DNA from 2 places in the Mycobacterium sp. 663a-19 genome. Region 1 is predicted to be linked to the other one. Evidence: riboswitches for the same ligand, from Rfam matches in the RefSeq annotation. Region 1 holds a riboswitch; the other holds the start of a gene.
What was found. A riboswitch is a leader RNA that binds a small molecule or an ion and turns the genes downstream of it on or off. The one in region 1 is predicted to bind S-adenosylmethionine.
Positions count from the first base shown of each region.

Region 2: another riboswitch for S-adenosylmethionine. It lies ahead of OQ968_RS14730 (hypothetical protein); the one in region 1 lies ahead of OQ968_RS17635 (bifunctional o-acetylhomoserine/o-acetylserine sulfhydrylase).

Region 1 is NZ_JAPJAV010000009.1:179,528-182,931, forward strand. Features, by position in the region: gene metX (homoserine O-acetyltransferase MetX) at 1-338, opposite strand, end outside; gene OQ968_RS17635 (bifunctional o-acetylhomoserine/o-acetylserine sulfhydrylase) at 350-1,723, opposite strand; SAM riboswitch class IV at 1,905-2,023, opposite strand; gene OQ968_RS17640 (NADP-dependent isocitrate dehydrogenase) at 2,202-3,404, shown strand, end outside.
Region 2 is NZ_JAPJAV010000007.1:211,524-214,927, forward strand. Features, by position in the region: gene OQ968_RS14715 (hypothetical protein) at 1-33, opposite strand, end outside; gene OQ968_RS14720 (hypothetical protein) at 311-880, shown strand; gene OQ968_RS14725 (ATP-binding protein) at 877-1,617, shown strand; SAM riboswitch class IV at 1,822-1,933, shown strand; gene OQ968_RS14730 (hypothetical protein) at 1,946-2,560, shown strand; gene OQ968_RS14735 (hypothetical protein) at 2,861-3,404, opposite strand, start outside.

The DNA.
Region 1 (3,404 bases):
CTCGGCCCGGTAGAGCCGTGGCAGCTGCCCAGCACGTTGGTGGCCACGGCGCACCAGCGGTTGGTGTCGATCGGGGCGCCCGGCCCGGCCACCCCGTCCCACCAGCCCGGCGTGGGATGCCCGGGTCCGGCGGGGCCGGTGATGTGCGAGTCGCCGGTGAGCGCGTGCAGCACCACCACCACGTTGTCACGCGTCGGCGACAGCTCGCCCCAGCGCTGCACCGCGATGCAGACGTCGTCGATCACCGCGCCGCTTTCCAGCCGCAGCGAGCCCATGTGGACCAGGCCGATCTCGCCCTCGGCGGGCAGCGTCTGCGTCGGAATTTCGGAGATCGTCATGTCCGGATTCCTCAGAACGCCGCCACGGACTGCGGGTCGCCGCTGGCCTGAGCCGACCCCGCCGCCGCACCGAACTTGCGGGCCGCGGCGAAGCCGAGCTCCAGGTCGGCGAGGATGTCGTCGATGCCCTCGAGGCCGACGGCCAGCCGCACCAGCCCCGGGCTGACGCCGGTGGTCAGCTGCTCGGCGGGGCTCAGCTGGGCGTGGGTCGTCGACGCCGGGTGAATCACCAGGGAACGCACGTCACCGATGTTGGCGACGTGGCTGTGCAGCTTCAGCGCGTTGACGAACGCCTGGCCGGCCTCGATGCCGCCCGCCAGTTCGAACGCCAGCACGGCCCCGGTTCCCTTGGGCGCGAGCTTCTTTGCGCGCTCATGCCATGGCGAACCGGGCAGCCCTGCGTAGTTGACCGACAGCACGCCCTCGTGCGAGGCCAGGAACTCGGCGACCCGTTGCGCGTTGGCGACGTGGCGTTCCACGCGCAGGCTCAGCGTCTCCAGGCCCAGGGCGACCAGGAACGCGTTGAACGGCGACGCCGCCGACCCGTAGTCGCGCAGCAACTGCACGCGCGCCTTGATGGCGTATGCCGGCGGTCCCAGCTCGGCGTACACCACGCCGTGGTAGCTGGGATCGGGTGTGGTGAACCCGGGGAAGCGGCCCTGCGTCCAGTCGAACGTGCCGCCGTCGACGATGACGCCGGCGATCGCCGCGCCGTGCCCGCCCAGATATTTGGTGGCCGAGTGCACGACGATGTCGGCGCCCTGGGTCAGCGGCTGGATCAGGTACGGGGTGGCGATGGTGTTGTCGACGATCAGCGGTACGCCGTTGGCGTGGGCGACCCCGGCGACCCCCGGGGTGTCGAGCACGTCGATCTGCGGGTTGGAGATGGTTTCGCCAAAGAACGCCTTGGTGTTCGGCCGCACCGCGGCCTGCCAGGAGTCCAGGTCGTCGGGGTCCTCGACGAAGCTGACATCGATGCCCAGCTTCGCCAGCGAATAGTGGAACAGGTTATAGGTGCCCCCGTAGAGCCGCGGGCTGGTGACGATGTGATCCCCGGCGCCCGCCAGGTTCAATATGGCGAACGTCTCGGCGGCCTGCCCCGAACTCAGGAACAGCGCGGCCGCGCCGCCCTCGAGCGCCGCGATGCGCTGCTCGACGACGTCGGTGGTCGGGTTGCCGATCCGGGTGTAGATGTTGCCCGGAACCTCGAGCCCGAACAGCGCCGCGGCATGCGCGGTGTCGTCGAAGGTGTACGACGTCGTCTGGTAGATCGGCAGGGCCCGCGCGTTGTTCGGTGAGTCCGGGTGCTGGCCGGCGTGGATCTGCTTTGTCTCGAACGACCAATGCGCGGTCGGATCGGTCTCGGTGTTGCTGTCGTCGCTCATGACGGGCTTTCTGTCGGGAGTGGGTGAATCGGGTATCGGGAGTGCTCGCGGCCAAGCGGGACGCCACGAGCGATGGCGTCGGCCGGGCGGCCGTCGGCTAGCACCGACACACGATGGAGCGCGAATGGGCTTGAAGAATGCGCATCACGTATCCCCGTCTAGTCAGGGGCCCGTCATGGCGGACCCGCGCTTGCCGGATAGCCGGTTGGGCTACTCAACCCGGTCATCACCCGGGGCACCCCACCGCGGTTGGAGGGTTGCCGGCCAGCAAGCCGGGGCTTGTCGCTGGCACTCATGACCAATTACGAAGATTAGCTTATCGCGCCGACTCGGCGCCAACGGGGCGATCCGACGGCCATGGCCACCGGGGTTCACCGCCCTGACCTGCAGGTCGATGCCCGGTCAAACGCCCTTGATAGCGTGGCAACAACCACAACGCTGAGCCTCATCATGTGACAACCACGCCGGGAGATGGACCGTGTGCGCCGAACAGCCGACCGTCGTCTACACGCTGACCGACGAAGCGCCGCTGCTGGCGACCTACGCGTTCCTGCCGATCGTGCGCGCCTTCGCCGAGCCGGCGGGCATCAAGATCGAGACCAGTGACATCTCCCTGGCCGCTCGGATCCTCGCCGAGTTCCCCGACCACCTGACCGACGAGCAGCGGGTTGAAGACAACTTGGCGAAATTGGGCGCGCTGACGAAGCTGCCCGACACCAACATCATCAAGCTGCCGAACATCAGCGCCTCGGTGCCCCAATTGATCGCCGCGGTCAAGGAGCTGCAAGGCAAGGGATTCAAGATTCCGGACTTTCCGCAGAGCCCGAAGACCGATGAAGAGAAGGAAATTCGCGACCGGTATGCCAAGTGCCTTGGCAGCGCGGTCAATCCGGTACTGCGACAAGGCAACTCGGACCGACGCGCGCCGAAGGCCGTCAAGGAGTACGCGCGCAAGCACCCCCACAGCATGGGGGAGTGGTCGCCGGCCTCGCGCACTCACGTCGCGACCATGCGGCACGGCGACTTCTACCACGGCGAGAAGTCGATGACGCTGGACCGCGCGCGCGACGTGAAGATGGTGCTGGAGACCAAGGGCGGGAAGACAATCGAGCTCAGGCCCAGGGTGGAGCTGCGCGAAGGCGACATCATCGACAGCATGTTCATGAGCAAGAAGGCCCTCGTCGAGTTCTACGAGGAGCAGATGCAGGACGCCTACGAGACCGGCGTGATGTTCTCGCTCCACGTCAAGGCGACGATGATGAAGGTCTCCCATCCCATCGTTTTCGGCCACGCGGTGAAGGTCTTCTACAAGGAGGCATTCGCCAAGCACCAGGCGCTCTTCGACGAGCTCGGCGTCAACGTCAACAACGGATTGGTCGACCTCTACAACAAGATCGAGTCACTGCCCGCATCGCTGCACGAGGAGATCATCCGCGACCTGCACGCCTGCCACGAACACCGCCCCGAGCTGGCGATGGTCGATTCCGCCAAGGGCATCACCAACTTCCATTCACCCAGCGACGTGATCGTGGACGCGTCGATGCCGGCGATGATCCGCGCCGGCGGCAAGATGTGGGGGGCCGACGGCCGGCAGAAGGACACCAAGGCCGTCAATCCCGAATCGACTTTCTCCCGCATCTACCAAGAGATCATCAACTTCTGTAAGACCCACGGGGCGTTC
Region 2 (3,404 bases), on a different contig from region 1:
CGGCTCTGCAATCCAGCCCTTTTCAGCACTCATCATCCCATCCTAGGATCCCGGTCAGGGCTTTCGTAGCGCGGAGCATGGATGTCGCGTATCCAATCGGCGCCCACTGGATTCGCACGAATACGACGTAACAATTCGTCAATGACGCCGGTTGGGTGTCAGGGTGGTTCTGCCAGTACGCCTCCCGGGAGACAGGGTGTAGGTGGGCCGCCGCTGGTTTTCTGCACTCCACTGCTGAAGATGCGGAATGACATTGGGAAGCGTCTCTGTGGATCCGGCAATGTCGGTGGGTGGCGGCAGACTTGCAGACATGTCCAAATTGGAAGTGCCGTCGGTGGCCGTCGCTTTGGCTGGCGAGCATCCGGATGTGCGGCGCGCAGTTGAGTTGGCCGGTCAGATCCTGGCCGGATCGGTTACCTCGCGAACCACATTGGGCGGGTTCTTACAGGCCAGTCTGAGTCGGTCTGGTTCAGATTTGGTGTGTGAATCACGGAAGCTCTCGTCGATCGGGCACGTCACCGTGGGTTTAGCGATCGCAGCGCCGATTGACCGGTTCGATCCCGAGATCGGCCCTGGCGATGACGACGACCCACCTACCTGGGGTCACGTCGAGATCGGCGAGCAACACCTGGCTCCGCCTTCTGCCCTATCTGCCTACTTCGCCGCGGGGCAGCTTGCCCCGGCGCCGCTGGTGGTGCGGCTCAGCGAAGCGTTCAACTTCAGAGACGGAGCCCGCCTGCAGGTCTACACCTCCGCCGGAGACCGGGCACATGGCGTGGCGGTGATCGAGGCGATCATGGCCGATGCCGAGGGTGCCAAGAACCTGTTCCGCGGGCGAGCGCTGACCGCAACTGAAACAACGGGCTGGTTTTGGAAGTGAGCGAGCTGCCTGTCATTACACGCGCGAATGTTATTGTGCCAGGATCAGTTTGGTCGGAGATTGATCTAAACGTCGCCGCTGTCACCACCCACCGCGAGCTCATGACGAGGTTGGGTTTGGGCGTGCGGCGCGGTGTCCTGTTGGCTGGCCCGCCCGGGGTCGGCAAGACCGTGATTTCTCAGGTGATCGCAAACGAATTGGCGGGTGCATTCACTGTTATCACCGTCGACGCCCGCGCCGAGCAATCCGCTCTGGCGGGGGTGTACAGGGAGGCCCGCACGCTGGGTCCGACCTTGATCGTGTTGGAAGACCTCGACTTGATCGTGGGCGACCGCCGAAAGAGCGCCGACACACGCGCGTTGTCGGAATTCCTGGCCGTGATGGATACCGACCCATCGGCGCCGATCCTGACGTTGGCGTCCACCAATGACGTCAGCACTCTGGACGCTGCCTCTATCCGCACGGCACGGTTTGATTCGATTATCGAGATCGGCTACCCCACCCGCGAGGCTGCCGCCCATATCCTGTCCACCTACCTGCAGGGGGTGCCCGGTGGCGAGAGCATCGACGTAGGAACCGTTGCCGCCCATTTCAGTACCGACATCAGCGGGGCGGACATTCGTGAGATCGTGCGCCGCACTGTGCTCGCCAGCGGTTTGGCCACGCAAGCGGGCCTCATCGCAACCGTCCAATCTGGACGTTTCAAAGCTCAACTGCCCCAGGGACACTACCTGTAGCGCAATGACATTAGTCTCGTCGTTTTCGCTTCTCGAAGAGTGGTTGCGGTTTCAACGCGTGAGGCATGACGTGCCGGCTGCCGACTCACTAGCGATTAGTGTGCCGATTGGGCGTGACCTGCTCGGCAAAGCAGCTCAAATTCCACAGCGATGGTGGATGTCTCGACGCCAGGATTGTCGGCGACGCCCGTTATGATGAACACGCTTCACGAGTCACCGTCGCGCAGCTCCGGCTAGACGGTGCGCCAACCCCACGTTCGTGGGTGGCCCGGATGACGAAGCGGCCCGCGTCAACTGGCGCCGGCAAGAGCGAATAGGAAGGCATGTCATGAGTGAGTTCACCTCGGACAACCAGTGGCGATCATTCCAGACCTTCGTGGCGGCGTACCTCGCGGGGATGTTGCATCCCCGGGACGTCTTCACCATCTCACGGAGGTATGCGGTGTCACCTCCACTCGTGGAGTTCCGGTGCGATGCTGCTGGTCGCCTGTGGTTTTCTATAGGTGCGCGGTCGTGGAGTGACGAGGACGGCGATTCCATCCAAGTCCAACGGGAGGAACCGAACCGGCTGGCTGCTCAAACAGTGCACCTGCTCCAAGATCTCGAGGATCTAAACGACCCGAGCGATCTACGCCTCAGCGGCAGCGGTCCCGCCAGTTCGGTCGCGGTGCTCGCTCGCAGCGGGTTCATGAGCGGTGACGGCAGCGAACCCGTTAGAAAAGCGGTCCTGGAGGCCAGAATGTCAGCGCAAATCGATGTCGATGGCGACGCCATCGACGCGGCCGCCCGCGAGCGCGGCCAACGCGCATTCGAGGCGACGAAGAGCGGCTCGATCGCCGCGATCGCCTTTGCAGCTGAGTTGGCACGTCTCCGGAGTTGGGTTGATCCGTTTAGCCCGACGCCGAAGTCAGGCTACTTGGTCGGAGGTGGCAGACCAGGTTAATGTCGCCGAACGTGGTGACCTGTGTGAACCAGTCCCGAGCCGATGCGAGCGCAGGTTCTGGCCCCAAACACCCGAACCGGCAATCGAGGCGATCCCGTTCGGAAGCTTGTTGTTCAGCGTCGCGATATCATCGGCCGGCTTCACCGCCGACCACGCACGATCAAACAGCGCCTCGCCGAGTCCGGTTGATCTCGCCCACTCATTCCCTCGCGCTCCGTCTTGTCGACATCGACGGCCATTGTCAAAAGCTAAGAGCTCAGTGCGTTTCCGAGGTCGATCGACACCGGTGCAGCCGCATTATCAGTCGTTATCGCATAGCGAGGCGTTAATGCTCTCAATCATCTTGTCTACGCCGTGCCTGTCGCCCCACAAGTAGGCTTCGCTCGCCGGAGTTGGACACACCTCCACCAGCCGTGAGCCATACCGGGCGCGCAAGAGCTCGACGACTTCGGCGAAGCGCTCGATGCCTTCCCAGTAGGCGATCTCTCGCCAGATCTCCCGCTCGCCGTGTCGGAGAATCGTCCAATTCTCGTCGTCGACCGTCTCGAGATCCCAGAGAATGAGCAGCCGATCACCGTCCAGGTCGGGCAGCTCGGCGGCGTCGCGCAACATCGAGTTGCTCGCACGACGTCGCCACTCTGCCTGCGCCTCGATGCCGGGCAATTGGGCCACGGCGCGCTGATTGCCGGCGGCAGCGGCCGCCTGGGTCTCGGCGAGTGTGGGAAACAGAATGATGAGGATCATGCATCCGCATTTCGGGCAAGAGACGTCTAACAGGTCGTTATGCATGTCCATGTGGTCCTCAGCGGACCCAATCCAGCCGCAAGACGGACACGTCAGCGGG